Regions from separate parts of the Centipeda sp. (in: firmicutes) genome, predicted to be linked through region 1. Evidence: riboswitches for the same ligand, from Rfam matches in the RefSeq annotation. Region 1 holds a riboswitch; each other region holds the start of a gene.
The links. Region 1 has a riboswitch for cobalamin ahead of ACO6BQ_RS02120 (TonB-dependent receptor domain-containing protein). Riboswitches for the same ligand answer to the same signal wherever they lie in the genome.
Positions count from the first base shown of each region.

Region 2: it holds a riboswitch for cobalamin, as region 1 does, so the genes downstream of both, ACO6BQ_RS03905 (TonB-dependent receptor plug domain-containing protein) here and ACO6BQ_RS02120 (TonB-dependent receptor domain-containing protein) in region 1, are expected to answer to the same signal.
Region 3: it holds a riboswitch for cobalamin, as region 1 does, so the genes downstream of both, nikB (nickel ABC transporter permease) here and ACO6BQ_RS02120 (TonB-dependent receptor domain-containing protein) in region 1, are expected to answer to the same signal.

Region 1 covers NZ_DBHIVL010000006.1:29,138-39,899, reverse strand. Annotated here, with positions in the region: gene ACO6BQ_RS02135 (ABC transporter ATP-binding protein) at 1-707, opposite strand, end outside; gene ACO6BQ_RS02130 (FecCD family ABC transporter permease) at 724-1,773, opposite strand; gene ACO6BQ_RS02125 (ABC transporter substrate-binding protein) at 1,770-2,777, opposite strand; gene ACO6BQ_RS02120 (TonB-dependent receptor domain-containing protein) at 2,845-5,280, opposite strand; cobalamin riboswitch at 5,521-5,692, opposite strand; gene ACO6BQ_RS02115 (amidohydrolase) at 5,907-7,064, opposite strand; gene ACO6BQ_RS02110 (ABC transporter ATP-binding protein) at 7,405-8,010, opposite strand; gene ACO6BQ_RS02105 (ATP-binding cassette domain-containing protein) at 8,012-8,830, opposite strand; gene ACO6BQ_RS02100 (ABC transporter permease) at 8,839-9,687, opposite strand; gene ACO6BQ_RS02095 (ABC transporter permease) at 9,684-10,670, opposite strand; gene ACO6BQ_RS02090 (ABC transporter substrate-binding protein) at 10,671-10,762, opposite strand, start outside.
Region 2 covers NZ_DBHIVL010000015.1:11,211-21,972, forward strand. Annotated here, with positions in the region: gene ACO6BQ_RS03890 (TonB-dependent receptor plug domain-containing protein) at 1-1,874, opposite strand, end outside; gene ACO6BQ_RS03895 (radical SAM protein) at 1,998-3,023, opposite strand; gene ACO6BQ_RS03900 (ABC transporter substrate-binding protein) at 3,037-4,005, opposite strand; gene ACO6BQ_RS03905 (TonB-dependent receptor plug domain-containing protein) at 3,995-5,929, opposite strand; cobalamin riboswitch at 6,120-6,333, opposite strand; gene msrB (peptide-methionine (R)-S-oxide reductase MsrB) at 6,420-7,544, opposite strand; gene ACO6BQ_RS03915 (uracil-DNA glycosylase) at 7,572-8,267, opposite strand; gene folK (2-amino-4-hydroxy-6-hydroxymethyldihydropteridine diphosphokinase) at 8,269-9,234, opposite strand; gene folB (dihydroneopterin aldolase) at 9,228-9,602, opposite strand; gene folP (dihydropteroate synthase) at 9,605-10,453, opposite strand; gene folE (GTP cyclohydrolase I) at 10,422-10,762, opposite strand, start outside.
Region 3 covers NZ_DBHIVL010000011.1:9,179-19,940, forward strand. Annotated here, with positions in the region: gene ACO6BQ_RS03135 (pyruvate carboxylase subunit B) at 1-102, shown strand, start outside; gene ACO6BQ_RS03140 (uridine kinase family protein) at 159-1,775, opposite strand; gene ACO6BQ_RS03145 (inorganic phosphate transporter) at 1,846-2,844, opposite strand; gene ACO6BQ_RS03150 (DUF47 domain-containing protein) at 2,837-3,463, opposite strand; gene ACO6BQ_RS03155 (ABC transporter ATP-binding protein) at 3,695-4,525, opposite strand; gene ACO6BQ_RS03160 (ABC transporter ATP-binding protein) at 4,506-5,303, opposite strand; gene ACO6BQ_RS03165 (ABC transporter substrate-binding protein) at 5,322-6,887, opposite strand; gene nikC (nickel transporter permease) at 6,899-7,711, opposite strand; gene nikB (nickel ABC transporter permease) at 7,708-8,652, opposite strand; cobalamin riboswitch at 8,802-9,040, opposite strand; gene ACO6BQ_RS03180 (MATE family efflux transporter) at 9,162-10,499, opposite strand; gene purD (phosphoribosylamine--glycine ligase) at 10,663-10,762, opposite strand, start outside.

The DNA.
Region 1 (10,762 bases):
GCGTGCACACCATAGAGCTCATAGATAAATTCATTCGTGAAAATCTCCTGCGGTGTCCCCTCCCTCAAGATTACACCGTCCTTCATCGCAATGATCCGATCGCAGTACGAGGCGGCGACATTGAGATCATGAATCGCGGCAATCACCGTCAGATTCATCTGCCGAATATTTTCCATGATCTCTAATTGGTAGCGAATGTCCAGATGATTGGTCGGCTCATCGAGAATCAGACACGCCGTCGACTGCGTAAGCGCCCGCGCGAGAAGGACGCGCTGCTGCTCGCCGCCCGACAGACTGGAAAAGGGCTGCTCCTCAAATGCCCCCATTCCTGTGAATGACAAATAGTGCTTGGCAAGTTTATAGTCCTCCTCATTATAGCTCTCCAGCATGCGCTTATGGGGGCTGCGCCCCATCAGAACGACCTCGAACACGCTGAAATCAAATGAAAAGGCATGATGCTGGGCAAGCACAGCCTGTTGTGTTGCCGTCTCGCGCACGGACAGATCACCCAGCCGCTCACCGCCAAGAAAGACGGCACCGGAATCCGGTTTGAGCACGCGATAGATGCACTTGAGAAGCGTACTCTTCCCGCTCCCGTTCGGACCAATAATGCCCACGAACTCTTTATTGTGTACCGCAAGAGAAATTTTATTCAGAATCTGCCGTTCATCAAAGCTCTTTTCCAGCTCTTCTACGCGAATATCCATCGTATGCTCACCCCACCTACGCGCCGCCAAAGCCATACGTCCGCTTCACCATCAGATAGATAAAGCAGGGCGCCCCGATCATCGAGATCAGGATACCGATCGGAAGCTCGGTCTGTGGAATGATAATGCGGCAAAGCACATCTGCCCAGACGAGAAATATTGCCCCGGAGAGCGCCGCAATCGGCAGCAGCCTCCTGTGATCTGCACCAACCAGCATGCGGCTGACGTGCGGGACAATGAGCCCGACAAATCCGATCATGCCCGCCGCATAGACCGCAAATCCGACAATCAGAGCGCTGACCAGCAGATAGCCTTGCCGATAGAGATGCAGATCCACGCCGAGTGTGACCGCCGTATCATCTCCGAGGAGCATCAGATTCAAAATCTTTGACTGCGTGTAGAAAAAGAACGGCATGATGATGCTCATCGGAATCATCACCTGCAGGGTCGACCATTTCGCCCCCCCCATACTCCCCATCAGCCAATACGTAATGGATTGGATGCCGTCCTTATCGTTTGCAAAGTAGACAATGAAGCTCGAAAATGCGCTGCATACGGCGCTCAGTGCCATGCCCGCGAGCAGGAGCTTCACGGCATTTGCGCGCCCTCCCATATTCGCAATGAAAACAATCGCAAGGGAGATTGCAAAGGCACCGATAAACGCAGAAATGCCGACAAAATTTTCTCCGAGAGACACGCCGATGCCTAGCAGAATCGCTGCCGTTGCCCCTAGAGAAGCACCGGAGGAAACGCCAAGAATATAGGGGTCGGCAAGCGGATTTTTCACAATCGCCTGCATGATGACGCCCGATGTTGCAAGCCCCGCTCCGATGCACGCAGCCATGAGAATACGCGGCATGCGGAGCAGCCATACAATATCATGGAGTGCTCCCTGTCCCGGCGCATCGATCGGCACACCGCTGCGCAGGGAGTCATAAACCGCAGATACAACGTCTCCGACAGACAGAGACACCGTGCCAATCGTCAGTGCGCCCACCATGCTGACAAGCAAAATCAAAAACAATTCGAGAAGGATCACGCCTTGCCGCCAATCTTTGCGATTCATAATTCCGGATACAGCCCCCTTTTGATTGCGCGGATGCCATCCAATGTATTGACTGCCGGGGTATACATGTACCAGAACGGCAGCATGTAGATGCGCTTATTTTTCGATGCCTTCAACGAATTAAAGCGCACATCTCCTAAAAACTCCTCCGCGTACTTTCCATGTTGAGGATTGAAATACGCTACAAATATGACATCCGGATCATACGCAAACAACACCTCTTCGCTCACACGCCGACTGGTAACGGGCATATGCCCTCCCAGACGCTTTACCATATCTCCTACGAGCCACCCATCATCATAATTTGTAATCGCCCTTCCATTGATTTCTATGACCATAACGTCCTGTGTTTTTTGCTGTGCGATCCACGCACTATCTTTGTCCAACTCCGCATAAATGGAGTGGATGAGGTCATCCGTCTGATCTTTTATTTCAAAAATCTGCCCAATATCATCCAAAAATTTGCATTCGTCCTCAATGGTACCGTACTTCAACACATGATTCGATGTCGCAGCAATGTAGGTATTAACCCCACGATCCTGCCACCATGAAACGGTTCCAAAACGTGACAATGTAAACGCGGACTGCCATCCCATTATAAAGTCCGGCGCATAGGCGACAACCTGCTCCCTATTCATTCCCTGCGGCGCAATATGCGGTACCTTCTCAAGCTCCTCAGGATACTCCTGCCGAATCCTCTCGTATGCACCGCTCGATGCACCGCTGATTGATGCAGCGACAATCCTATCGCCCTGTCCCAATGCCAACAATGACTCCAAAATGCTGCCCTCACTCACAAAGACGCGCGATGGTGTCCCCGTAAGATAGATTGAGTGCGGCTGCTTCGTCGTATCAAAGGTCTGTATCTCTATGGCACTCTGCCGCGTCTGGTCGATAAGCGCCTTTGTTTCAGACTCATCCATATATATGGACGAGTGCTCTCTCCCGAGTAAAAGTATCACGATCATCATGAGAACGACCGATAAGCTCGAAATTCTTTTCATAAACAGAGCCCTCAAACACAATGGCAAGCAGTCAAAAAAGTGCCGCTTGCCATCATGAACCTATATTTTAGAATGTGTATTTCGCGCCAATCACAAACGAACGACCGGGCATAGCCGCAGAGCCGATGCCATTGCGTGCGTTATACGTCGTTTCATATGCTTGATTCGTGAGATTGCTGACCACCATATATACGTTGAAATCTTTCGCCACCTGATAGTTGATATTCCAGTCGAGGAGAAGGAATTGCCGCGAGGTGAATGCGCTCGTGTTATTCCCTGTATACCAGTTTGCAAGCAATCCGGTATAGAGCTTCCGATTTTCATAGGAAAGATTCAGTGCATAATGATTTGCGGGACGCAGACGATTGATCTGCACATTGATATCATCAGCACTGACATATCCCCAGTTCGGATCGATTCTCATACCGTCTTTTGCCGACCATTTATCATACATGTGATCGTATGAGGCACTCAAGGTCACATGCGGGTCAAACTGGTGATCTAGCGTTATGTTGAAGGAAGTCTTCTTTTCCCGCGCATTGACTGCCGTTGCTGCAAAATCATTCTTTTTAACCGACCAAATAGGAAGGGTCGCGACAGCATTGGTCATATCTGTCCAGTTGTAGTTCACGCCGATGGAGGTCTTATTGCCGAGCAGCTTTTGCATGCCGATCGTCATTACATGACCTTCCTCATCCTCCAACATGTTCGGATATTCCCCGTTTGCAGTTGAATAGTCGCCCTCGCGCAGCGGGCGAAAAATACGAGTCCATCCAAAATACATGCTCATCGTATCATCGAACATATACTGTGTATTGAGCGCATAGGTCAGTGCGCTTGTCTTGCCCTTTCCCTGTTTTGTATCGTTGGAATTTGTATTCTCAAAGGAACTATACTGCGAATAGCGCAGTGCCGGAGTAATATCCCACTTGTCCGATACATGGATCTTATCCTGCACATATCCCATTATTGTGTCACGGGACAGATGTGTGACAGAATAGTCGCCCGCTCTCCGGTTGCGCCAGCTATAATGTTTCGCCTTATCATAATTGATGTCTGCAATAATATCATGCTTTCCAAGCGACTTTGCATATTGCAGCTCTATTCCGCTGTTTTCCTCACGGTGCCAGTCCGTAACAGGCGAAACGCCGCCCGTCTTGGCTACCCATTCATCCATCGCCTTTTTATCCCCACCAGGGAACGGTGCCAGATGTTCCTTCATCCACGCATACATTTGCTCATAAGTAGTTCCCATCGGGAACGTATTGTTGTATTCATCATAGCCTACACCGGCGCCATTTCCGCCGCCGCCACCAAACAGGGAGAATTGGAATGCACCTCGTCCCCTATAAATGTGGTTCTGATAATAGGCGCGAACAAAGCTCTCCATTCCCTTATCTTTATTGAAAGTATATACCAAATCCCAGTCGTTATTGTTAAAGTCGTTGGAGATGTCATACATATATCGTGTCAGATAGATATTGTGATACCCCGGCTGACGCTGATCCGTCCACCACTGTCCCTTTTCTGTGAGCTTGTGGTTCGAATCATAGCGCCCCACGACGACCTCGAATAAAATGCGATACCAATCTCTTTCATTCCAATACTTTGCACTCGGTGTTGCAACGGGATAACCATCCCGTCCGCTTTTGTGGTTATACCATAATTTCAAGTTATGCTTTTTGTCAAAATCCTTATCAATTCTAATATTTGCACCGTCTTCTTTATAACGAGAACCCGGCAGACGAATGATATCTCCCGTCTGTCCATCCTTGAATTCTGTATCACCGGACATTGTGCGATTCATCGAAACAAAATAATGCAGGGAGTTATCATTATCCAGAGAGCCGGAGTAGCTAAATGAATAATTGTGCTTATTCCACGACCCGCTTGCCAAATCAATCGTCCCAACTGTGCTGTAGCCCCCCTTACGTGTGATGATATTGATCACACCGCCAGTTGCATCCGGTCCGTAAGCTGAGGCGCCGGATCCCTTGATCACTTCGATCTTTTCGATATTTTCCATATTCGTGACCTGATCGAGATTGACGCCCGTGGATTTTGTACCGCGCCGGCTCGAATCACTGATCCGTTGACTCGCAGCATTGTCAACGCGGCGTCCATCGACCAGAATAATGACGCGCGAATCACCATTGATCAGAACGCCGTTGTTATACGCTACGTATCCATACTCACCGCCGCGATACCCGGGATTCTGGAAGGTCACGCCGGGAATCCGCTTAATCGCCTCTGTCACATCCGTATAATGCCGCTTCTCAATCTCTTCCCTTGTAATGACCTTGACATCGCCGCCCGTGCGGTAGTAGGACTGTTCTGTTACCGTATCATTGAACTGGTTGACTGTCTGTTCTACCTCAACAACAATGTTATCAATCGTATAATGCTGAAGATTTTCATCATATCCTGCATGCGCTAAGTTCTGTCCCAAGCCTGTGCCGACAATCGCTGCCAGAATCGACAGAGTAAGATGCCTTTTTTTCATAAAGATTTTCCCCCTCTTAATGGGCAGTATTTCCCTCTCCCATTATGTCCGCTACCACACTCTCTATTGGCAATGAGAAAATCACCTCAGGATTTGTGTTGATGACCCCCTCATATCCAAACGTAACATCCAGACAGATTTGTTCATGAAAAGCGCAAACAAAAAGCCTTCTTGCTCTCCGGCAAAAAGGCATACGAAACACATAAAAATAATCGTGCCTTCCTGTCTCTCGCAGGGACGATACAGCGTTCCAATCGGGCAGTTCTTCTGGCTCTGCATCCTCGTCTTCCTCGCCTTCCCGGTTTCCCAGTGACGTATTGAGGTCGACTCTGCATTACAGCTGCGGGACAGCGCAGGTCTTTCACCTGCTTCTCTATTAAGTGCAACGCACACCCGATTAGCAAAGTATTCAATTGTGATTTTATTCCCAAAATCCTCCTGTAGATTATCATAGAATAAATAAAACGTCAAGGAAATTTAATCGAAATCAATGTATTTTAGGAATCGCTGATAAAATGAAGTCTGCCAGATTGGCGTAGATTTTTCGTCCGAACAAGGAGGCAAACTGGACGCATAGCCAAAGCTATGTGGAGGATCGAGGGCACAGTGCGGGCAAAAAAGATGCGTCAAGATGGCGTGGCTGAATTTATCAGTGCTTCCTTAAATGCACCGCATACGAGTTCCGCGAGATAATGTGCCGACGGCGCGAGCGCATTCAGATCAACCCGAAAGTTCGGATTGTGGAGCGCGGGGGAAAGCCCCGTGCCGACGAGGACGAACATCCCCGGTACTTTCTCCTGATAGAAGGCAAAGTCCTCACCACCGAGCGACTTTGGTGCGGGAACTACATTCAGATTGCGTTCCTTTGCTTTTTCCTCTGCATACGCCGCCCAAAAGCCATCGTTGAGCGTTGCCGGCGGACCTTCATACCAGTCCGTCTCTACCGTCGCGCCATACGCCGCCGCCAACTGCTCCGCAAGCGCACAGACACGCCCTCGGATGCGTGCCCGATCCTGCGCATCCATGCTGCGCGTCGTCCCCTCGATGAGAGCCTCCTCAGGAATGACATTCCACGTATTCCCCGCCTCGATATGCGTGACACTCACAAGCCCTGCGGAGAACGGATTGAGATTGCGTGCGACAACCGTCTGTACCGACTGCACAAATGCTGCCGCCAGCGGAATCGGATCCACCCCCGCCTCGGGATGTGCGGCGTGTGTCCCCTTGCCGCGAAAGCGGAACACAAAGCGATCCACCGCCGCCATCACCGCACCTGCCGTGATGCCGACCGTGCCTACCTCGAGGAGCGGCGATGCGTGCAGCCCGAAGATTGCCGCAACATCCTGCAGAGCCCCCGCCTCGATGAGTACCTTCGCCCCGCCCGGAGCCTCCTCTGCGGGCTGGAAGAAGATGCGCACACGTCCCGCGAGCTTCGCCTCACGCTGCTTGAGCAGCAACGCTGCACCGAGCACCGCAGCAATGTGAAAATCGTGCCCACAGGCGTGCATACGCCTTGCATGCTCCGAGCGATACCGTAGATCCGTCTGTTCCTCGATGGGCAGCGCGTCGATATCACTGCGCAGGGCAACGATGGTCTCACCTGCGCCGACATCCGCAACAAGCCCCGTCTTGAGCGGCAGATCCAGAATACGGATTCCCGCACGTTCCAAGGATGCACGGATGCGCTTAGTGGTTTCAACTTCTTCGTAGGAAAGCTCAGGATGGCGATGAAACCATTGAAACTCTTCTGCGATATAGGCTTCGATGTTTTCAATTGCTGCCATAGTTCTCTTCCTTTCAAACAGTAAATTCATATATTCTTTATATGTTATTGTGGTATTATACAAGCTGTATATTCTTTTGTCAATCATGTTTTCCTATATTTTTTCTATGCTTATAGGAATCGCTGATAAAATAGACCCTCAGATTGGCGTAGATTTTTTCGTCCGAACAAGGAGGCAAACCGGACGCATAGCCAAAGCTATGTGGAGGATCGAGGGCACAGTGCGGGCAAAAAAGATGCGTCAAGATGGCGCGGCTGAATTTATCAGTGCTTCCTATACACGCAAAAATCCGGCATCCGTCTTTCAGACAGATGCCGGATCTTCGTATGAACAGAGGCCTTTATCCCTGCAAGTCCTCAATATGCACCATACGCTTACAGATCCGCTGTGCCAACGCCTCATTGTGCGTGATGGCAATGAGCATGGTGCGGTTTTTCTCGATCTCGCGCAGGATCACCGACCAGATCTGCGCCTGCGTGATCGGGTCAAGGCTCGCCGTGATCTCGTCGGCAATGAGCACGCGCGTCTTTGGACTGAGCGCACGCAGGATCGAGAGCCGCTGCAGCTGACCGCCCGAGAGCTCGTTCGGCCAGCGTGTGAGCCAATCAGGCTCGGCGCCGATCGCCCTGAGGAGTTCATCCGGCACATCCCATGCTTCGCTCAGGGAATCCTTCACCTTCCAGCGCGGATCCATCGCCTTTTCCGGATGCTGATAGATGAGCTGGATGGGATTGTAACCGCCCTTCGGCAAGGCTGCACCGTCCAATGCAATAGACCCTTCCTGCAGCGGCAGATAGCCTGCAAGGAGCAGCGCGAGCGTGCTCTTGCCGCGCCCGCTTGATCCTAAAAGAGCGAGCCGCTCCCCGTCTGCAATATGCAAAGATATATTCTGCAGAACGGGAGCGTTCATCCCATAGCGATAGGAGAGATTCTTCACATCGAGCATCTCATGCACCTCCCGCTTCCGTCATCTGCCGCACCTCTTGCGCCGAATAGACCTTGAAACTGTTCTGCGGCAGGGCATGATAAAGCGCCTGTGTATAGGGATGCTGCAGCTCGCTGCCGTCGCCGCGAAATGCAGCCGCCGGAATCTGATCCACCGTCCGGCCTTCATAGAAAACGGCGACGGTGTCGGCGACCTCGACAGCGAGATCGATATCGTGCGTGATGAGCAGGATGCTCTTTCCCGCATCGGCAAGCTCACGCAGAAGCTGCAATGCCTCAACGGCGCTCTTGACATCCATGCCGGGCGTCGGCTCGTCCGCGATGATGAGGGCGGCGTCCGTGATGACAGCGGTCGAAAAGAGCACGCGCCGTGCCATGCCGCCCGAGAGCTGGAATGGATACAGGCGCTGAACCTTTTCCTCCAAGTGCAGCCGCCGGAATGTTGCCGCCATATCCACTGGAGAACCGTGAAGCCCACACACCTCTTCGCCAACGCGCATGAGCGGGTCGAGATATGTCACGGACTGCGGAATCAACGCCAGCTCCCGTCCGCGAAGCTCTTCCTGCCGCGCCGCATCCAGCGCGGTTCCGCGATAAAGCATCTCGCCGCTCGTCACGGCATTGTACGGCAGTATGCCGAGTACGGCATGCGCCAAAAGGCTCTTGCCGGAACCGCTTGCGCCGACGACGGCAAGGATCTCTCCCGTCGTCAGACGCAGATTGACGCCGTGCATCCCTGTCACCAGCGTATGCTTCAACGCACCCTGATACATGCGGAAGGACACGGACAGATTCTTTACTTCGAGAAGTTCTTGTCCCATAAAGCCTCCTATTTCTGTCCAGACTGCGGATCAAGAATATCGCGCAGCGTCTCGCCGAGACGATCAAAGATCAGTACGACCAGCAGCAGCAAGAAGCCGGGGAAAAACGCCAACCACCACATGCCGAGCGCCAGATAGCTCATGGACTCCGACAAGATGATGCCGATGGCCGGCATATCGAGCGGCAGTCCGTAGCCGAGGAAGCTGATTGCCGCCTCATGCATGATCGCATGGGGAAAGAGCAGAACGAGCCCGATGATGTACTGCGGCAGCACATGTGGTACGAAATGCCGCCGTGCCACAGTCACCCACGAGTACCCGTACTGCCGTGCCGCCAGAACATAAGGCTGCGAGCGCAGCTGCATGACTTCCGCACGGATGACGCGCGTCAGACGCGGCCAGTGCGTGACGATGACGCCGATGGATACGCCGAGGATGCCTCCGCCCATCATCACCGAAATCATGAGGATGAGCAGGATGTGCGGAATCCCCATGCAGAGATCGACGAGCCAGAGAATGAAGCGATCCACCTTGCCGCCGAATGCCGCCGACAGCGTTCCGAGAAGGAGTGCGATGCAGGAGCTGAAAAATGCGGCGGCAAAGCCGATCTGCAGACTGATCGACATGCCCTTGACGGAGCGCAGGAACATGTCGCGCCCCATATCGTCCGTACCAAAGGGATGCAGGACGGACGGCGCAAGATTCTTCTGCCCAAAGTCGACGGCATAGGAACTCTCATCCATCGTCGTACCCCAGAGGAGCAGGCCCAAAATGAACAGGGTCGCAAACACGGCAAAGATGAGTCGGCGCTGGCGGACACTCAGCCCGCTGCGAGAGAGGGAAAGAGCCTTGCTCATGACGTCCCCCTCCCCTCGCGCAGCTGCGGATCCACAACGCCATACAGGATGTTGGCGATGAGATTGCCGACGAAGATGAACACCGCGCTGAAGATTGCGATGCCAAGCAGCAGCGAAAGATCGCCGCGCAGCCCCGCCAGCGTGACCGTACTGCCCAGTCCCGGGTAGGAGAACACCGTCTCGGCGAGAATCGCTCCGCCGAACAGCTCATTGAAGGAAGCAAACTGCAAGGTGATCGCGGGCATCAGAATGTTTCGCAGACCATGCCGCCGCACGCGCTGCCAGAGCGTCTCGCCGCGCGCCTCCGCGAAGAGCATGTAGTTCGTCCCCATCACCTCGATCATCTTTTCACGCGTCTGCAGCGCGATGGCAGAAATCCCCGTGACGCTGAGCGTCAACGCCGGCAAAATCAGATGATGAATCTGATCGGCCAGCGTCACCTCCTCATGCAATTTTCCAATAGGAGCGGCGAGCGCCAGCGGAAACCACTGCAGCTTGACCGCGAAGATCATGAGGAACAAAAGCCCGAGCCAGAAGACCGGTACGGAGACGCACAGAAGAGAGAACCCCTGAACCGCCTTGTCCAGCCGGCTGCCGCGGTACATTCCTGCGAGAACGCCGAGCACGAAGCCGACCGCACCGGAGAGCGTCCACGCCGTCATCATGAGAAGCAGCGTCAGACGGAATTTCTCCCCGATGACTTCCAGTACGGGCGCACGATAGATGAACGACGTGCCGAAATCACCGTGCAGAATATTCCCCGCCCAAAGCAGAAAGCGCTCCAGCGGCGGCTTGTCAAAGCCCCAATAGGCGGCGACGAGCGCATGCTGCTCCGCCGATGCCGCCTTATTGATGAAGTACGCGTCGATGGGGTCGATGGGCGAATTGGCGAGCAGGATAAAACTGATGACGCTCACCGCAGCCAGGAGGAGCACAAGCCGAAAAAGATTGCCTCCAAGAAAGCAGAAGATTCTCTTATCCATTTACTTCCTCCACTGCCATTCGTCAAGTGTTATAAGGATCCCCATGCCCTGTCCGCGCTCACCCGCACGCAGCTGACCGAGATCGAGCTGAT
Region 2 (10,762 bases), on a different contig from region 1:
CGTCCGGGTGCCGTCCACCACTGTTCGGCTGCCCCCCACCATGAAGCACGTGCGTTGGACTTCTCCGCATAGAACTGATTAAAGATGTTGTTCACCTTGAGATACACCTTCGTTGCATCGGCAACCTGATAGTTCATCGCGAGATCGACGACCCAGTAGTTATCCGTGGGAAGAAATTTACCAATCGCATCGGACGGCCCTTCAAGCCCCACCATCCCTCGTGCAAGGAGAGACGAGTCAAAGTCACGATTGCGATAGTCTATGCCGATGTTCCACTGATCGCGGGGCAATGTTCCGTCAATATTCACACCATACTGCTTCGTCTTGCCGACATGTGTCTGTGTATAGCCAACGCGGGTGCGCCAGTGGGAATCGACGCGCTTGTCAAGCTGCAGCGACCAGCCGTGTGCGTCCTCATCGCCGATATTCTGATACAAACCACTTGCCCATCTGATACAATCCGTCGAATGACGTTTGAAATAGCTTGCTGTCAGACTAAGTCCCTTGCCAAAGTCACGAGCAATGCCGATCTCCTTCGTGTTGCCGACCTCCGGTTTTAGATTTGGATTTGCTCCAAACGAGCCATAAAGTTGCCCCGGTGTAGGTGTGATGAAATAAGCATTGTAGGAAACATAGGTGTGTGTCACGGGGTCAATGTCATAGCCAAGACTAATGCTTGAGCTGTTGTGACTGCCAAACGACGAGTGACGATCATGACGAAGACCTGCCGTGAGTTTCAGCGTCGGAAGAATGCTCCACTGATCCTGCAAATAGAAGGAGCGATTTGTCATTTTCTTCCCATTCGGAGCAACCGTTCCAAATGACTCTGCCGTGACCTTATCCGTTTTATATTCAAAACCTGCGGTCAAAAGATGGTGTCCAAGGGTCTTGTCAAATTGGTTGCTGAACTTCCATCCCTGATTTTCCATTCTATACCTATCTGTATAGAGATTATACTTATACAGGCTGCGCGAAACACTCATCTGATTCTTCGTAGTGTCGTCAATTTGGACATTCCACAACAAATCAATATCGAAGTAATCCGTATCGCCGTTTTTCGGAGTCTCCCAACGTCCCTGGTAACGGTTTTCGTCTTTATAGGAGCGGTAATTTGCAGCAATATAGGATGCCTTGCTAACCTGCTTACCAATATGGGTGCTGATCGAGTCCGCGTCCAGATGGGACGGGGTCGTATTCCCATGTGCGTCCTTGAAGTCGCTGCTCTTATCCTTCTGGTATTTCACGCGCCAATCCCAGCCGTTTTCACCACCGGCATTCGCGATGCTGTACTGCTGACGGCCGTAGCTGCCGTAGCCGATACCGAGCGTCGTCTTCATCCCCTGTGCTTTCTTCGTGATGATATTGATGACACCGCCCTTTGCATCCGAGCCGTAGAGTGTCGATGCCGAACCATGCAGCACCTCGATGCGCTCGATACCGCTGAGATCCTTCATCGCAGAAGCAATGGAGGTCGTCGTGCTGCCTATGGGATCGCCGACATAATTCTGCCGCACACCATCGACCATCAGGACTACATCCTTTGAGCCATTGATGTAGAGCACATTGCTGTTGTTATATCCCGCCGGCGCATACTGGTTGATGGTAATCCCCGGTACATCGCGCAATGCCTGTGCCAGATCCGTATAGTGGCGACGCTCGATGTCCTTGCCCGTAATCACCGTAATATTCGCATCTGCTTTCAATTCCTTGTTCGGCGTACGCGTCGCAGTGACGACAGTTTCGTCCAGCATATGCTCACTTGCAGACGAATCCGCATCCGCTGCAAAGGCATGTCCCCCCCCCGTGGACACAAGTCCAAAAGCAAGTGCTGCTGTCACATTCATGACAATCTTTTTTGAAATGTAGTTTGTCATTTAATTCTTCCTCCTAAAATTTAGATACAACAACATCTATATCATCAACTGCCGAGATGTGGGCATCATCCGACAGATAAGAACATTCCCATAGACAAATACAAGCAGTTTATCGGTGTTTCCTCAAACACCTGCCGCCTTTATCGCCGCACGTTTCAGCGCACATTCGGCATCGGATGCGGCAGGATGTTCCTGCCCCGCCCTGCGTGCGTAACACGCGCCGCCGCAGCTCGTAAAATCCACACACGCGCTGCAAAACGCCATAGCATCCTGCATCTCATGTGCCACCTCCACCTGCCGCCGAACGTCGATGCCGTGCTCCACATCGCCGAGCAGAAAACGCGCATCGCCGACAAAGGAGGAACACGCATAGATATTCCCCACGGCATCAACGTGTACGCCCGCCCCGCTCATCGCATGACAATGTGAAAAGCCATCGCCCGTGCGCTGCGAAAGGCATGCCGCCTGCTCCTCCTGCGCAATCGCGATGCGGTATCCGTGCAACCGTCCAAGGTGTTCGTTTCGCACAAAGACCTCTGCCATCGCCTGTGCCATCTCCTCCTCGCGTGCGGGGCGGACAGCAGTGCCGCGCCCCTGTCCGCGCAGGAGATCAAATCCCACACGGCGCACATTGCCGAGATAGTATGCCATCTCGATGATGCCTGAGAGCTTCCCGACATTCTCCGCCGTGACAACACAGGTCAGACCGATCGCGATGCCACGCCGGCCGAGGCACTGAATCCCCGCGATCACATCCATCGACGAGCCGCATCCATCGGGGTAGCAGCGGTGCACATCGTGAACATCGGGTCTGCCGTCGAGGCTGATGCCGATGCCGATGCCCGCATGGTGTAGGAAGTCTGCCGTCTCCTCGGTCAGCAGCGTCCCATTGGTCTGCAGATCCATGCGTGCCCGTATCCGATTGGTGCGGACGTAGTCCGCAATCCGACGCAGCAGAGGAAGCGCCAACAGCGGCTCTCCACCCGAGAACTGAAGGATAAAGGGAGCTCCCCCCGCCGCTGCGAGATCGATCGCGCACCGCGCCGTCTCCCACGTCATCATGCTCCGATCCTGCCCGAATGCATAGCAGTAGCGGCACGCAAGATTGCAGTCACCCGTGAGGCTCAATACCATCATCTGCAGCGGCATCATTCTCGTTTGCTCACTTCTCATCTGCAAAGCGCTCGGGATAGACCACGCGCGCCAGTTCATAGATGCACTCGATCGCATTCTGCCCCGCGCTGTAGCGGTAGGTATCGGGCACGGCATAGAGATGGTTCTCCCGCACCGCCTTCACATGCATGAACAGAGGATCACTGCGGAGCTTCGCGCGGAACTCCTCCGTCTTTTCCCCCTCTGCACTCCATGTCGGCAGCAGAAAAACATCGGGATCGAGCGCAACAATCTGCTCCATCGAAACGGGTGTCTCTGCTGTCAGCCCGACCATTGCGGCACCGTTGCGCAGAGAGGCATGGCGGCACATATCGTCAAAGAGCCCGTCCTTCTGTCCGAACACGCCGCTGAACGCAAATGCGACGACGATAGGGCGCTCCGCCTCGGGGATGTCCCCGACACGACGCTCGACATCCGCGAGGCGTGCGCGCTTTTCCGCAATGAGTGCGGCGGCATTCTCCTCCTGACCGACGAGCCTGCCGACCTCCTCAATGCGCGTAAAGATGCCCTCGACACGCTTCGGCGTGCGCGAGGCATAGACTGTCAGCCCGAGATCGCGCAGACTCTCCACGAGCTCCTTCGGCACGCCGTCCGTGGTAAAGACGAGATCGGGATGGAGCGCAAGCACGCGCTCGGGGCTTCGATCCTTGAGCTTCACGGGAACAGCCTTCGCCGCCTCCGTCATTGAGGAGAGTCCGGGATCATCCGCATAGGCGGTGAGCGCCGCAATCTGCTCGGGCGGGGCAATGGCGAGCAGGATCTCATCCGTTGCGAGCCCCAGCGAAACGACTCGTTTTGGCTTCTCAGTGAGAACCACCTCCACGCCCATGCCATCCGTTCCGCGATAGAACACAGATTGCTCTGCCGCTTTCTCCTGCGCAACCCCGCAGCCGCCGACGAGAGCGGCTGCGAGGAGGAGGAAGAGAAGCGTGCAGAGCAGTGCTTGCTTAGAACGCATGGGTATAGGTCAGGCGGTAGTTGCGCCCGAGGTCAAGGTTGCCATAGCGGTTGGAGTAGTTCTCGCGGTTCAGCAAATTGTAGATGCCGAGCGACACCTCGTCGTCTTTGCCCGCCGTGTAGATGACATTCATATTGAGCTGAATCTTATCGGGCACATCCTGCGCTGCTCCGTACCGCTGCGCCGTGTATTCACGATCGCCAAGGTATTTGAGATTCAGATTCCCCTGCCACTTTGCCATCTGATAGTCGAGACGCACAAGCCCTTGCAGGCGTGCCGCATCCTGTACCCAGTCCTTATTTGTTCCAGTCGGATTCTGTATTTCCGGATTGGACACAGCCCCCCCAAGCGTCAGACTCCACGCATCATTAAAGCGCTTTGCATACTCTAACTCAATCCCTGTATTGCGGAACTGTCCCGTATTGACTGCATAATGCGTATCTGTCGCCCTATCATAGCGCCAGCCGATTTTATTCTTCATATCCATGTGATATACGGCGGCCTTCCACGTATCATTACCGCGACGAATCTTGACCCCCGTTTCGTATGTCCAACCGTTCTCCGGCTTTAGACCAGTCGGGTTAAAATTATTATAGCGGAAGCTATCGTCTACCGTCGGCATCTGGAATGCCTTGCCGACGTTGATATACCAAGCTGTATTCCGATCAAATTGATAGTTCGTCTGGAACTGTGGCACGAAGACCCGTTGATCCTCCTCAGGATCGTTGATGAACTCTCCGCGCAGCCCAAGCGTAAAGTTAAACTTCGGCGTGAATTGTTTGCTGTACGAAGCATAAAGGGAGTTGCCCGTGCGCACAGCAGAACGCTTTTTGGCAGGCGTATCAATTGCCTCACGCTTGTAGGAATAGCCCAGCACCAGAGAGTCTTTTTTCAGCTTCCAAGTCTTCTGTACGTCGAGGATCTGACCGTCCATGGTCGCATTGCCGTCATTCTTCTTGTTGGCAAGATAGTCGTATCCATCAACCTTACGGTAGTTGTAACCAAGAACTGCATGGATTCCATTATCCTTGCCCTGATAGACGAGACTTGCCGTATGGCGGAGATCATTATAGCGATAGTTGTATTTCGTTCCCTCGGGGACAAGTGCCGTCTTCGAGGCATTCTTTTTATAACGAATCCCACCACGCGTGATGTCGGCGTCCATATAGTTGTAGTTGAAGGACAGTTCATCCGTGAGCTGGGCAATCAAGCCGACACGGTTTTTCTTTCCCTTGCCGACCCACCAGTCAACCCAAGAGATCTTATCCATCCCAAACCCATTCGAGTGTGGAAGATCCTTCGACCACTCACGGCTCACATCGACCATGATACGGTCACCTACGTAGGTTGCCTCACTCTTCTTGAAATAGTTTCCAACGGTCTGACTGAGTTTGAATTCCGATTCCTGTTCGGTCGGTTGTTTCAAGATGATGTTCACAACGCCGCCCATCGCCTCAGCACCGTAAAGCGTTGACGCTGCACCCTTGACAATCTCGATGCGCTCGACCATGTTCGCCGGGATGTTCTCCGTGCTCGGGTAGTTCTTGAGATTCATCGGCACGCCGTTCACCATGACGAGGGTTCCGCGGTCATAGCCGCGTAATGTGAGACGCCCCGCAGCAAGCCCGAAGTCCTGCCCCGCCTCGCCGTAGGATGTGCTCGTTGATCCGATCTGCTGGTCGATGGCTTCGAATACGTTGCGGTAGCCGGCCTTCTCGATTTCCTTCGCCGTGATGATCGTTGTCGTTGCCGGCGTGTCGAGATCGCGCTTCTCACGGCGCTGTGCCGTAACAACCGTATCGGTAAGCGCGTGTGTCTCCTCGGATGGGGCATCTGCACTTTCTGCAGCATATGCCGTTCCGACAAAACTTGCTCCCGCAAATGCCGCAAGCACCGCCAGCGTCCACTTCTTCTCTCTTGTCATATCCTATGTCACCTTTCTTCTGCAACGCACTCCATGCGCCGTAATCATATTTTGAAAACTTTTAGGTATAGGGGTAAACAAAAAGCCCCTTCCTGCAACAGCAGAAAAGGGCTCATAGGCTCTCAATCAAAGGGTCTCAAAGCGGCATAAAACAGCACGCAAATCCCCATCCCCATCACTCGCAGGTCAAACGGCGATTGTCAATCAGGCAGTTCTCCTGGCTCCAGTTCATCGCAGACCTGCGCCTTCCCAAGGGAACTCCCCCAGTGACGTTATCGGAAATGACAGTACATTTCCATGCAGGCTTGCTCACTGATACAGTGGCGGGACCGCTCCGGCTTATGGAGATGACTCCTTACCGGATTTTCTATTAAACACAAAGTACCTGATCCAATTCCTATAAAGTTTTCGCAATGCTAAAGATAACATTGGAGGAAGTACTTGTCAATACGAGAAATAGATATTTTACGAATTCTCTCAATATGTGAGATTATTTTTCCAGCAGATAGAGATAGTCGCCGTATCCCTCCGTCTCCATCTCCTCCTTTGGAATGAAGCGCAGGGAGGCACTGTTGATGCAGTAGCGCAGACCGCCCGTCGCTGCAGGGCCATCATCAAAGACGTGTCCGAGGTGCGCGCCGCTGCCCGCCGCCGTGACCTCTGTGCGCACCATGCCGTAGGAGCGATCCTCGTGCTCGGCGATGAGTGCGCTGTCAATCGGGCGCGAAAATGCCGGCCAACCGCAGCCGGAATCATATTTGTCCGTTGAGATAAAGAGCGGCTCGCCCGTCGTGATGTCACAGTAAATTCCTTCGCGGAATTCATGATCATATTCGTTGCGGAACGCGGGCTCGGTCGCTTTCTGTTGCGTAACGGCGTATTGAATCCCGGTCAGACGCTCCTTGAGTTCGGCATCCGAGGGTTTTACAAAGGTGCGTGCCGGATGCTTCCCCGTCCGCTCCGCAGCAGCGCGTTTCTCGCGCATCTGCGCGATGAGGGCAGGCGAGATATGGCAGTAGCCATTCGGATTTTTCTCAAGATACTCCTGATGCTCCTCCTCGGCACGGTAGAAGTTCACGATCGCTCCCGTCTCAATCGCGACGGGCTTTCCAATACGCTTCTCAAGGGCATCGAGGGAGGCTTGTATCACACGGGCATCATCGCTTTCACTGCCGTCCGCATTTGGCACATAGTAGATGCCCGAACGGTACTGCCGCCCAACATCATTCCCCTGCCGATCCACTGCCGTCGGGTCGATGGAGTCATAAAAAGCGGTGAGAATCTCGTCAAGGGAAACGACGCGCGGATCATAGACAACATGAACCGCCTCCGCATGACCACTGCCGCTGCACACGGCACGATAGGAGGGATGTGAGGTCATACCGTTCGCATAACCACTCTCGACAGAGATCACACCATATACGAGGTCAACATAGAGCTCCGTCCCCCAAAAGCAGCCACCCGCAAGATAGATTTCCTTCTGACCGTCCGCTACACTGTTCTTCTGCACGATTTCATGCGGCATCTCCGCCGAAGTCGCAGCGGGTGCGCCACAGCCGCCGAGACAGATGAGAGTGCCAAGTGCACAGATGTTACGCAGAGATGAAATTTTCATGATAAATACCTTTCCGTTCTATTCAAGTCACGCCTCAATCTCCTCCGCCGACGGCAGCTGCCACGCAATCGGTGTCTCCCCCGCCGCTGTAAGAAAGTCATTGACGCGTGAAAAGGGATGGCTGCCGAAGAAGCCGCGATGTGCCGAGAGCGGGCTCGGGTGCGGCGACTCGACGATGAGATGCTGCGGATTCGTGATGAGGCTGCGTTTGCGCCGTGCGGGGCTGCCCCAGAGGATAAAGGCGAGCGGACGCTCACGCGCACCGAGCAGCTGAATGATGTGGTCGGTGAACCGCTCCCAGCCGTGCCCTGCATGGGATGCCGCTGCATGAGCGCGCACGGTGAGTACGGTATTGAGAAGCAGCACGCCCTGCCTTGCCCACGGGATAAGGCATCCATGCGCAGGGGGTACGATGCCAAGATCGTCCTGCATTTCCTTGTAGATGTTGAAGAGGGACGGCGGCGGGTCAATGCCAACCTGCACGGAGAACGAAAGCCCGTGTGCCTGCCCGTCGCCGTGGTACGGGTCCTGCCCGAGAATGACGACCTTCGTATCCGCAAAGCTCGTGTAGTGCAGCGCGTTGAAGATCGCAAACATATCGGGATAGATCCGCTTCGTGCGGTACTCCTCAATGAGAAACTGCCGCAATTCGCGATAGTAGGGCTGTGCCATCTCATCCGCGAGGAGCTCCTGCCAATCGTTTTGAAAAATTGCCTTTGCCATGCTAAACTCTCTCGTAAATTTCAAACATACAGTGTTCTCCGCGCCGCGACTCTGTCCGAACAAAGCCATCGAGCGGCGGCAGAAAGACATCCGCATCATAAGCCCCCGCAAGACGCGTCACGTGGGCACGGCACACAAAGGGAAGAAGGAGGCGGTAGCATTCCCCGCCGCCAATCAAGAAGATCGGTCGCGGTGTTTCGCTCACGAGCGAGCCGAGCCGTGCCCATAGCTCCGTAAGATCGTGCACAACATGAAACCCATCAGCCCGCTCCACTGTCCGCGAGAGCACAATGTTCTCGCGTCCTGCAAGTGGTCGGCAATCAGGCAGGCTCTCCATCGTGCGCCGCCCCATAACGACAATACCGCCCATCGTCGTGCGGCGAAAGTGTGCCATATCCTCTCGGCAATCCGTCAGCAAGCCGCCATTTCGCCCAATGCCGCCCACCTCGTCACAGGCAGCGATGAGTTCGAGCGGATATGGCTCAAAGATTTCAGATGCGCGTACAATCCCCGCCGTATCGACTGCAGCAAGCCACGCCGCAATGCTCTTCCCGTTCACCATCAGATCGGGCGCAATCTCCGCAAGCGGTACAAGCGCAAACGCCCGCTCCGTGAGATAGGGATGCGGCAAGGTCAGCCCCCCATCCGCATACGTCACCCCCTCGATATGCAGAATATCGAGGTCAATCGTCCGCGCTCCCCAGTGCTCGTGACGCACGCGTCCAAGCTCATGCTCAATGCGTTGCAGTTCACCGAGTAGTTCATGCGGCGCACCGTCCAACGAGATGCGTGCCGCCGCATTGAGGAACGGGGGCTGATCGGTCTTGCCCCACGGCGGCGTTTCGTAGAAATGCGACACCTGCTCCACGTGCACAAAGGAAAGCTCCGCCACACGCCGTAGTGCCGCACGCATCGTCTCCCCACGCGCACCGAGATTTGCTCCGATACCGATGTATGCCGTCAGCATACGAGGTCTTTCCTGCGGCGCAGGATCGTCACACCGACATCGGAGAATATGCCGTCGATGGGTGCAGCGGGCTTATGCACCGTCACGCGCACCCATCGAAGCACATCGAAGTCCCGCAAAAGATCCTCCGCTATCTCCTCTGCAAGTGCTTCGATCAGATATTTTCGCGTGACCGTCAAAACAGTGGAAACCACATCATAGACCTCGGCATAGTTCACGGTTTGCCGAAGGTCGTCCACTTCCCCCGCCGCTCGCAGATCGAGCCCCATCTCCACATCTACCTCGAAGGGCTGCGGCACTTCCCGCTCATGAGGCAGTACACCGTGACACGCCATAAAGCGCATCCCGCGCAGAAAAATTCGATCCATACCTACGCTCCCAAAATCGCATCCGTCATGCGGCACATCCGCACAATCGGCTTCACATCATGCACGCGCACAATCGACGCGCCGCGCTCAATCCCCATGACACACACCGCCCCCGTCGCCTCCATGCGCTCCGTGACAGGCAGATCGAGTGCCGCCCCGATAAAGCTCTTGCGGCTCGCACCGAGAAGCACAGGATAGTCCACGCCGTCATACGAGATGAGTTCATCCATGCGCCTGAGAACGTGCATATTCTGCTCCGCCGTCTTACCAAAGCCGATGCCGGGGTCAAAGATGATATTCTCACGCGAAAGCCCCGCCGCATCCGCCATCGCAAGCGAGCGTATAAAGAACGCACGCATTTCTCGGATGATATCCCCGTCATACGTTGTTCCATTTTGGTTGTGCATGACGACAACGGGTACATCCGCCTCGGCAGCTACACGCGCCATCGCTCCCGCCTCTTCCGTATACTGCAGTCCCCAGATGTCGTTCAGCATATGCGCACCTGCCCGCAGTGCCGCACGCGCCGTCTCTGCCTTGAACGTATCCACGGAGACAGGAACGGGACACTCCGGCAGAACAGTCTCAAGAAATGGCAAAAGCCGCTCCATTTCCTCCTCCGCCCCCATCGGCACAAAGCCGGGACGGCTCGACTCCGCGCCAATGTCGATGATGTCTGCGCCATCCCGCACCATCTCCTCCATATGGCGCAGTGCCATATCCCGTGTATTCCATTTGCCGCCATCCGAAAACGAGTCCGGCGTCACATTCAGAATCCCCATGACGAGCGTCCGCCCGCCAATCGTCAGCACCTTGCCGTCACGAAAGTGATACGTTCTCTCTGCCGTCATCCCATTCACCTATCATCTTCCATGCCTGTAATTCCATCGTTTTATCCTCGCGAAAGAGCCCTCGACACGCCGATGTCGTCGTCCTCGTACCGTGTGCACGCGCCCCGCGCATCGTCATACAGAGCTGCCGTGCGTCGAGGACGACAAGAACGCCCTCCGCACCGAGCCCCTGCTCGATCGCACGTGCAATGTCCCCTGTCAGCCGCTCCTGCAGCTGTGGGCGTCGCGCCATGCGCTCGACAAGACGTGTGAAAATGCCAAAGCCCGCCACGCGTCCTGCGTGCGGGCGATAGACAATGTGCGCCGTTC
Region 3 (10,762 bases), on a different contig from region 1:
CCGTCGGATGAGGATGTCCTCTCCTATGCACTCTTCCCGCAGGTCGCGGAGGAGTTCTTCCAGAAACACTATAAGCCGATCACCGCTTATGTCAAAGAGTAATCTGTAAGGGGTTTCTCAAAAAAAGCTCGAGCTCTATGAAAAGAGCCCGAGCTTTTTTATGAGAAGAATACGGATTTCCCGATAAATTCTCGCAGAATGGAGTTGTTGGGAATATCGTCTATGGCGTTGATTTCATCGACATATTGAAGAAAACGTAGAATCAGGCGAGCTTCAGTATAACCTTCCTTCCCTCGATGAATTTCTTCCAAGAGTGGAACGGCATATTTCTTCAAAATACCGATCTCATAGATCAGTGCCGAGTTGAACAGGACATCTGCCTCTTCTTGGAATGGAAATATGTACTTCTCCTCTCCTGCTCTAACGTCCGGCCATTGACGAATACTCTTGAGAGCCTTTGCTCCACGAAATTGATAGTCACGCACCAGACGGCGAAGAAAACGTACTTCTGTCGTTGGAATTCTGTTATGTGCGTCGATATTCAGCTGTGTCAATGCGCTGATATAAATTTTATATTTATTGATACGTGGGATATCCTTTGTCAGATACTCGTTCAGCCCATGAATTCCTTCAATAATGATAGGTTGATCGTTGTAAATGGACAGAACAGCCTCCTTTTTCCATTCCCTTTTCCCTGTTATGAAATTATAACGTGGAATTTGGACCTCCTTCCCCTCAAGAAGGTCGATCATGTTTTGATTGAAGAGCTTTGTGTCGAGTGCGTCAAGGGATTCGTAATCATACTGCCCCTTTTCGTTCAGCGGTGTATCCTCGCGGTTGAGGAAATAGTCATCCAAAGAAATCATAATCGGGCGAAGCCCGTTGACACGCAGCTGAACCCGTAGTCTCTGTGCAAATGAGGTCTTTCCGGATGAGGACGGTCCTGCAATCAGGATCAGACGGATATTCTCACGATGAGAGGAGATATGGTCTGCAATCTGTGCGATGCGTTTCTCTTGTAGTGCCTCTGAAACACGAATGAGATCTCCTATCGTATTTTCTTTGTTGATTCGATTGAGATCAGAGATAAAGCGACAGTCCAGAATATCCGCCCATGCCTTTGATTCGGAAAGGATTGATGCAAATTTTGGCTGATTGGTACGCTTTCTGACTCGTCCATTCGTCATTTCATCCGGTGTGCGAATCAACACACCGTCGGGTTCGTAGTCTAGCTCAAACCTGCCAAGTTCGCTTGTCTCGGGAAGCATTGGACCGTATAGATAGTCTGTATATCCTTCACAGGTATATATGCTGATGATTGGCTTTGTGAGTGCAGAAATTAGGTTTACTTTCCCCGTTCGCCCAAGTGTTTGAAAGATATCAATTGCGTCCTGTCGCGGAATACTGCGTTTAACAATGGGGAGATTGGCTGCGATCATAGCTCGCATCTGATGATCTATTTCTTTTATAAACTGTAGATCAATCGTGCGATTCGGTATTTTTATTTCACAATACAGTCCTTTATTTACAGTGAATTTTGCAATTACATCACTATTTTTATCAAGTTCATTTACCGCCGCAATCAAAAGAAAAAGCACAGAACGTCGATAGATGACCCAACCCAATGGTGAGTCCAATTCGATGAAATCAATTTGATCAGTATCCTCGTAAACGGTCTGAATATCACGCACTTCACCGTTAATTTTCGCTGCAACAATTGGGCTGGAATAGGTGCTTTGTACCTGTTTCGCCATCATTATCAGGTTTCTATCCATGAAGATCCCCTTCCCTTGTCTTTATATAAAAATCCTGCTCATAAAACGAGCAGGATTTTACAAATTCTCATCAAATGAAAAGTGTCACAATTTGATAGGTAAGAGCACCCATGATCGCTGTGCACGGAATCGTCATTACCCATGCTACAACCATCTGTTGCGCAACGCCCCAACGAACCGCATTGATGCGTTTTGCCGCCCCAACGCCCATGATGGAGCCGGAAACGACATGTGTCGTGCTCACGGGGAGATGTAAGAGTGTCGCACCAAATATAATGATGGAGGAATTCAGGTCTGCCGCAAATCCGGAAATCGGCTGAAGCTTGAATATTTTTCCACCGATCGTCTTGATAATGCGCCAGCCTCCTACTGCTGTTCCGCAAGCCATAGCGGTTGCTGCAAGTACCTTGACATAGGTCGGAACCTCAAAAACATCGATATATCCACCTGCAAGGAGTGCAAGTGTCATAATACCCATGGATTTTTGGGCATCGTTTGATCCGTGAGAAAATGCCATCGTAGCTGCTGTTAAGATCTGCATTTTCTTAAATTTCCCGTTGATTGCTGTGGGACGAAATCGCCCAAAGAAACGGAATAAGAGGAGCATGATGACACACCCCAATGCCATACCGATAAGGGGCGAGAGTATCAGGGACAGAATAATCTTGCCGATGCCATAAAAGTTCAGCCCGTCCATTCCAGAGGCTGACATGAGTACTGCGCCGATCAATCCGCCAATGAGCGCATGGGAACTGCTGGATGGCAGACCAAACTTCCATGTAATAATGTTCCACACAATAGAGCCAAAGAGTGCTGCAATCAGTATGTGTTCATCTACATGAGAGGCCGATTTTACAATGTCGGCTCCAATGGTCTTTGCGACTCCTGTGCTGTACATGGCACCAAAAAAATTGAGAACGGCAGCCATGATGATTGCATGTTGCGGGTGGATTGCTCTGGTCGAAACAGAGGTGGCAATCGCATTTGCCGTATCGTGGAATCCGTTGATGAAATCAAATACAAGTGCCAGAAGTATGACCAAGAAGATCAAAAGCTGGAATTCAGGCATATTTCATTACCACTCCCCGCAGCATATCCGCAATGAGTTCACAATGATCCAGCGTATCCTCCAACTGCTCTAGCACATCTTTCCAACGAATAAGCTCAATGGGATCTTTCTCATTATCGAACAGATAGGCTACTTCTCTCCGATAGATGAGATCCCCTTCACTTTCATAGCGTTCAATCTTATGGGAGGCATCCAGAATTTGTACCTGATTCTTTCGTATGTTTTCCAGATAGGAAACAGCACGTACAACTTCTTCTGTTGAAGAGATCAGGAGGTTTGTCAGATTAACTGCTCCGGTCATAGGTTGACCCATTCGATACATCTCGTATCGCTGCAATATCCCCTGCAAGAGGTCAACACCATCATCAAGATTGTTTGCCAAGGCATAGATATCCTCGCGGTCAATCGGTGTAATAAATGTAAGATTCAGCTTGTCGATGATACGGTCATTGATGGCATCTGCTTCATGCTCAATACGGTTGATTTCCTCCACCTTTGTCGCTGCGGAAGTATAATCCTTCATAACATCATCTAAGACCAATGCACCTTTTTGAAAGTATTTTGCACTCTCCAGGAACAGATCAAAGAATTCATCGTCTTTCTGTTTGAAATTAAACATAAATCCAGATTCCTCCCTAAGAAGATTGAAGTCGGAGGGATATATTCATAAAGACTCACAGCTCAATAATATCATTATTTCAGATTGACAGCAAGATAAAATTTGAAAACGTTTTGCTCTGTGATTCAATATTTATGCAGTCTGCGATAGGATGAGTGCAATGTAAAAGAGCAGTGTCTGCCCACTGCTCTTCTACTAGTATGATTATCTATCTGTTATCTGAAAAGATGCCTATGCAGGAATCTCCACGTTCGGAACGACAATGCGTGGAGATTTCCCTTTCGGCAGGAGTGTAAATACGGACGAGAGGAGCTTTTGGGTGTAGGGATGCTTTGCGTGAGCAAGCTCCTGTCCATCCAGCTGCTCCACAACCTTTCCAAAGTACATGACGATAACACGCGTGCATAAACGTGACACGAGTGCAAGGTCATGACAGATGAACAGGATTGTCAGATTTCGTTCCTGCTGAATACGTACCAGAAGCTCTACAATTGTTTCCTGAACGGAAACGTCAAGAGCACTTGTCGCCTCGTCACAGACCAGAATCTCCGGCTCCAATGCCAGTGCACGCGCAATTCCTACACGTTGACGCTGTCCCCCGCTCATATTTGCGGGATAGCGTTCGGCAAAGTCCTCGGGCAGATCGACAAGACGCAGCAGCTCAGCTGCCTTGTCATGTGCGCTCCCTTTGAGGAGTCCGAAGTTCCGCAACGGTTCACAGATGATGTCCTTGATCTTCATTTTCGGATTGAAGGATGTTGTAGGATCCTGAAAGACCATCTGGATATTGCGCCGCATATTGCGGGCATCCTCGCCCTTCAGCCCCGTAATCTCCTTGTCCCTGAAGAAGATTTGACCCTCGGATGGTGCATGAAGCTGCATCAGCGTGCGCACAAGTGTACTTTTGCCACAGCCGCTTTCACCAACAATGCCTAGGATTTCCCCACGATATACGGGGAAGGAAACATCGTCACATGCAGTTAGTACCTTGCCGCCCTCCAATGGAAAGCGTTTCGTAAGGTGTTCGATGCGCAGGATAATCTCACGCTCCGACTGTGTCATAACGCTCCCCTCCAATCTGTGGTACGGCACGCAGAAGCTCCTTCGTGTAGTCCTTCTGTGCATGTTCAATAACTTCTTCAGCAGTGCCATGCTCGATGACATTACCGTTCTGCATGACCATGATCTGATCTGACATATAGGCCGCGACACCGAGGTTGTGCGTCACAAGGACAATGGATGTGCCATCCTTCTGGCAGATATCCATCATCTCATTGACGACCTGTGCTTGCGTGGTCACGTCCAACGCAGATGTTGGTTCGTCAGCAAGCAGGAGTGCCGGTTTGAAGAACATCGCCATTGCGACCCCGACACGCTGACGCATGCCGCCCGAGAGTTCAAACGGAAAGCTCTTCATTACATTTGCGGGATTGGACAGATGCATGCGTGCAAGCATATCCTGCGCCTGCGCCGTTGCCTCCTTCGCCCCCATCGTATCATGGGTCTGAATGTACTCGACGAACTGCTCGCCAATGGTACGAATCGGATCCATCATGCTGCCACTGTCCTGGAAGATCATCGCAGCGGTCTTGCCGCTCACGTGACGCCACTCCTCAGAGCTGCATTTTGTCATATCCTTCCCGTCATAGAGGATCTCGCCCGCCGTTACTCTGCCGACATGCGGCAGGCAGCCGAGCATCGCCCGAATGACGGTGGTCTTTCCGCTGCCGCTTTCGCCGACAATGGTCAGCACTTCCCCGTCCTTGAGGGTGAAGTCCACACCGTGCACCATTTCCGTGCCTTCGTATGCGATTTTTAGCCCTCGCACCTCAATCAACATTCGGGCTTCTCCTCCTTATTACTTCGCAGGTTTGATCTTGCTCGTGATCCAGTAGTAATCCGCCGGATGCATAATCGCACCCGAGATCTTTGTCGAGCTGACAATGTTTGTCTCGGGGTAGCCGAGGAAGAGTCCCGCTGCATCGTTGAGCAGGATCTGCTGCATGTCGATCATGATCTGACGGCGCTTTGCAGGATCAAATTCAACGGCGAGTTCCGCGCACTTCGCATCGTATGCGGGATTGCTGTAACCGGAGCCGTTCTGCGGGTTGTCCCCATTGACATTCGTGCGCCAGTACCAGTTGAGATAGATCTCCGGATCACCCGTGTTCGCTGTTGTGATATTCGAGATCAGCAGGTCATATTCGCCGCTGATACCAATCTTGTCGAGCAGGTTGTAGTCGACCGGCTTGATTTTGACATCAATGCCGACTTTTTTCGCATCCGCCTGGACTGCCTCTGCATAGATCGGCAGCTCTGCACGGCTATTGTAGATAACAAAGTCAACGGAAAGCGGTTTGCCGTCCTTGTCACGGATGCCATCGCCATCCGTATCCTTCCAGCCCGCCTCATCGAGGAGCTGTTTTGCACGGTCGACATTGTAGGCATTCGGGTCGGTGAGCTGATCGAATCCATAGTCGAGAGAGGGCGGAACCGGAGCCTTGCCCGGAATGAAGGTTCCCTTCAGGATGACTTCGTTGTACGCCTTGCGATCCGTCATTGAGATAAACGCAGCACGTACCTTCGGATCACCGAGAACCCCCTTATTGTTGATGCGGGCGAGAACCGTACGCAGGGATGAAATACGGTCGATGTGGAACTTCGCCGTGTCGTTGAAGAGCCCGATGTCGCCGGCAGCGATGTTGACGGCCATATCGACCTCACCCGACTGCAGTGCCATTGCGCGCGTATTCGGATCATCGATTGACGGGATCTCGACCGTCTCATACGGTACTTCCCCATCCCAATAATACGGGTTCTTCTTCATGACGGCTTTTTCCTTGACGAAGGACTCGCAGACATAGGGACCTGTGCAGATAGGACCCTGCTTTGCAAAGTCACGCTCTCCCTCGCTGGACACATCCACGATCAGGAAGAGAGGATCGGCAAGGAAGCCCGGCATGCTCGGTGACGGCTTTTCCGTCTTGATCGTGAGTGTCTGACCGTCCGCCTTCATCTCCGTGTACTTGAAGAAGGTCTCCGCACGCTTGTTCTTCGCAAAGGAGCGCTCAAGCGAAGCCTTGACCGCCTCCGCCGTCAGCGGCTTTCCATTCGAGAACTTGACATTGTCACGAATCTTGAACGTCCATGTCAGCTTATCGTCGCCAATCTTCCAGCTCTCAGCAAGCCACGGCGTCGCGTTCATCTTCTCGTCGAACTTGACAAGCGTCTCGCCCATGCCGTAGCGCATAACAACCCAGCTGAAATAGTTCTCGGTCGGCTCAAGCGTATCCGCGAAGTTCGTCACACCGACCTTCAGCGTCGTCTTGTCCCCTGCCGACTGACCACCGCCACAGCCCGTCAGGAGTGCAGCTGCCATACAGCCTGTCAGTAGAGCTGTCAGCCATCTTTTTTTCTTTCCCATTTTTTCCTCCTTTAATTTGCCTTGCGCGGGTCCATAATATCCCGCAGACTATCTCCCCATAGATTAAAGATTGCAACCACAGAAGCAATTGCAAGTCCTGGGAAAATCATAAGCCAGGGTGCCGTCTGAATCAGCTGACGTCCCTCATTCAGCATGAGCCCCCACTCCGGTGTCGGCGGCTGTGCGCCAAATCCGAGGAAGGAGAGACCTGCAAGTTCCATCATGAGTGCGCCGATGTCAAGTGCGGCGGTCACAATGATGATCGGTATGATATTCGGCAGGATATGCCGACGAATCATCGCAATCGGGCGTGTTCCGCTCGTAATCGCTGCAGAGAGATAGTCCTGCTGTTTTACCTTGAGGGTCAGGCTGCGCGCAAGACGCGCATACTTTGTCCAGCCCACGATAACAACGGCGAGAACTGCGTTGACTGCACTGCCGCCGAGCACACCTGCAATTGCAATGGCAAGGACGATGCCAGGAAATGCAAGGAACACGTCGGTCAGACGCATGATGGCATTGTCAACCTTGCCGCCGACATAGGCAGAGATCACACCGATCAATGTCCCAAGACCACCCGAAATAATCACAACGATCAGTGCCATCGTGATAGAGATGCGTGCACCATAGAGGATACGCGTAAAGATATCGCGTCCGAGCTTGTCTGTGCCGAAGTAATGCTCAGCGGATGGCGGCAGAAGTGAATTCTGAATCTGCGACTCATACGGATCGTATGACGAGATCAGCGGCGCACAGATAGCGACAAGCACAATCAGCAGGATGATGCCTGTATAGATACGAAACAGCAGTTGATCCCGCGTCATGACTTCGCCCCCTTCCTGAGCCTCGGATCAAGATACGCATAGGATATATCAACGATGAGATTCACAAACATATAGAGCGTTGCAATCCAGAGGACGAAGCCCTGCAGGAGCGGATAGTCGCGCATTTCGATCGCACGCACAGCAACGCGTCCGATGCCCGGCCACGAAAAGACAATCTCAATGACGGCAACGCCGCCGAGCAGCCAGCCAATGGCAAGGCCCAGCAGTGTGATGAGCGGCAGGAAGGCATTCGGCAGAACGTGTCGCCAGAGGATGCGCTGCATCGACATGCCGCGTGCCTTGAGACCTATAACGTAGTCCTGTCCGAGCTCCTCAAGCACTGCCGTACGTACCTGCCGCGTATACTTCGACGATAGCAGGATGGCAAGTGTAAAGGCAGGGAGAATCATACGATCAAGGCTGACTTCTCCGCCTGCAATCGGGAAAAGCCCTAACTTCAGACCGAACACATAGAGCAGAATAAGTCCTACCCAGAAGCTCGGCATGGAGACACCGAGAAAGGTGAAGAATCGTATGACTTGATCCGGCCATCGATTCCGGTACAGTGCCGAAATCACTCCTGCCGGAATGGAGATCAAGAGCATCATCACCACTGCCGTGCCTGCAAGCAGCAGTGTTCCTGGAAGATTCTGCAGCAGTTTTTCCTGCACTGGCATTTTTGCCGAGTAGGAACGCCCCATATCCCCGTGTACCACACCGTTCAGCCAACTGAGATACTGTTCGTGGAACGGTCGATCCAGCCCCAGCTCGTGGCGGGTCTGCTCAATTGTCTCCTGTGAGACAATCGTATCGCCTGTCTCGAGAATTGCATCCACAGGATCGCCCGGTGCAATGAATGTCAGACTGAACGTCAGAAAACTGACCCCCAGCAGAGTAATGATCATCTGCCCCAGACGCATCAGGATTGCTTTTGCACTCAACTCCCCAACTCCTTTGTTGTCATTTGCAAAATAAAACTTCCTGTCTCTTTTGAGACAGGAAGAAGAATGCACACAAAAAACAACGACCTTGCAACACTCCCCCAGTGCTGAAAATCGTGCATCCATCTCCCCATCTCTCGTGAGTCCATCAATGAATCTTATTGCGAGCAGGCTTTCCGGCTCATAGATCAGCGCGTTCTTCCGCCTTCCCAAGATGTTTATTTACACCCCAGTGACTTTTTACAGGCACAGGCTCTGCGCCTGTGGAAGACCACTCCCTATTTACGGCTGCGGGACAGCATGGGCATTCCACCCATTTTCCTCTCATCGCTCAACAGAATGCGTACAAAGTAATACTCATCCGTCGACACTCGCAACGTCATATATTCAGTTTTCAACATAAGTCCAAACGTAGTATATCCATATTAGATATACTTGTCAAGACACCTATTTCAGATTATTGTATTTGGACAGCCAGAAAGTCCCTTGTACTTCATCTTGATTTTTTCTTAACATGGATTCAATGCATGCTTGGAATTTCTTTCATGATATACCTTGCGCAGGAGTATGGCTGCACAGATGGCGCGCATACTCTGATCGAGTGCCAGTGAAAGCCATGCACCCTCAAGTCCCATATTGTACTTACAGAGGAAAATATAGGTGATAATTGGCCGCAGTACCGTTATGCTAATAAAGGAATAGGCTGCTACCTGTGTTGTCTTTCCGCTTGCACGCAGAATACCGGCACAGACCATCTGGTACGCCTCGGGAAAACTGACCGCTGCGACGTATGCGATAATCAGGCTGCCAAGAGGAAGGAGAGCTGCATCACGTGCATAGACGGCAAAGATTTCCTCACGCAGTAAGAAGGTTATGAGGAATACAATGATGGAGAAAATCAGACCCCAACGCATCCCTGTCCAGAGATAGCGGCGCCATTCATTCTGCTTGTGGCTGTCTCTGTTGTGTCCGGCGAGAACCGTGCTTGCCTTTCCCATCCCATTGCAGAAGCTGTAATAGAAATCACAGAAGTTCATTGCAATTGCATGGATGGCATACGGAATCGTCCCCAGTTCCGCAACCATGCGGGTATAGACGACCATGCCGATGCGTTCAAATCCCTGCTCACTGAAGATACCACCGAATACGCTGAGGAATTCACGCAGATAGACGCGCGTCAGACGATAATTTCCCTGCGCAAAGATGCCCCATGCATAGAGTACACGCAGGGTGAGGTAGAATGACCAAAGTGTTCCGCCGATTGTTCCAAGTGCAGCACCAAGAACACCGAGTTGTGGGAATGGTCCAAGACCAAAGATCAGGAGTGCATTGAGGATGACGTTGACGACGTTTCCCTGTATGTTGATCGAGAGGACACGCATGGACTCCCCGCGTCCAAACATGACCGCCTGCATGAGCGTCGTCATGGAGGTGATGAAGACAGCGGGCAGCGTCCAGAGCCCGTAGATCATCGCGTCGGAGAGATAGTCTTTCTGTGCTCCCATCCACAGGAGAATTGGATCGAGATAGATGAAGAACCCGATATGTGCGAGTCCAAGGACGACAAAAACAAGAACGATTGTTTTTTTGAGAATATCACCATAGGCATCGTGCTGATCGCGGCCAAATCGTTCCGCAATTAGTATGGTGACGGCCGCCGCGACCGAACGTGCGACCGTCAGGAGCATCATGCGTGGCTGTGAAAAGATGCTGACGGCAGCAATGGCACCCGTTCCCAGGCTGCCAACCATAATGATGTCCGCATTGCTCAGAAAGATCATCAGGACACCTTCCAGTGCAGCAGGAAGGCCTATTCTCAGATAATTTTTGTCATAGGATGTCAGCACGCTACCATCTCCCTGTTTATCCCCGTATTCCAATTTAACAAAACTATCACAGAATGATAATACTTGTCAACAATTTGTGAATATAAATCTAGGGAAGCACTGATAATTTCTGCATAAAAATAAGGGGCGCCGAAAGATAACGGCGACCCCAACTTTTTTATAACTAGCGATTTAATGCACGATGTGCAATGTCCTTACGATAATAGGCATCCTTAAAGGATATTTTCTCGACTGCGGCATAGGATTTTTTCACCGCAGACGTG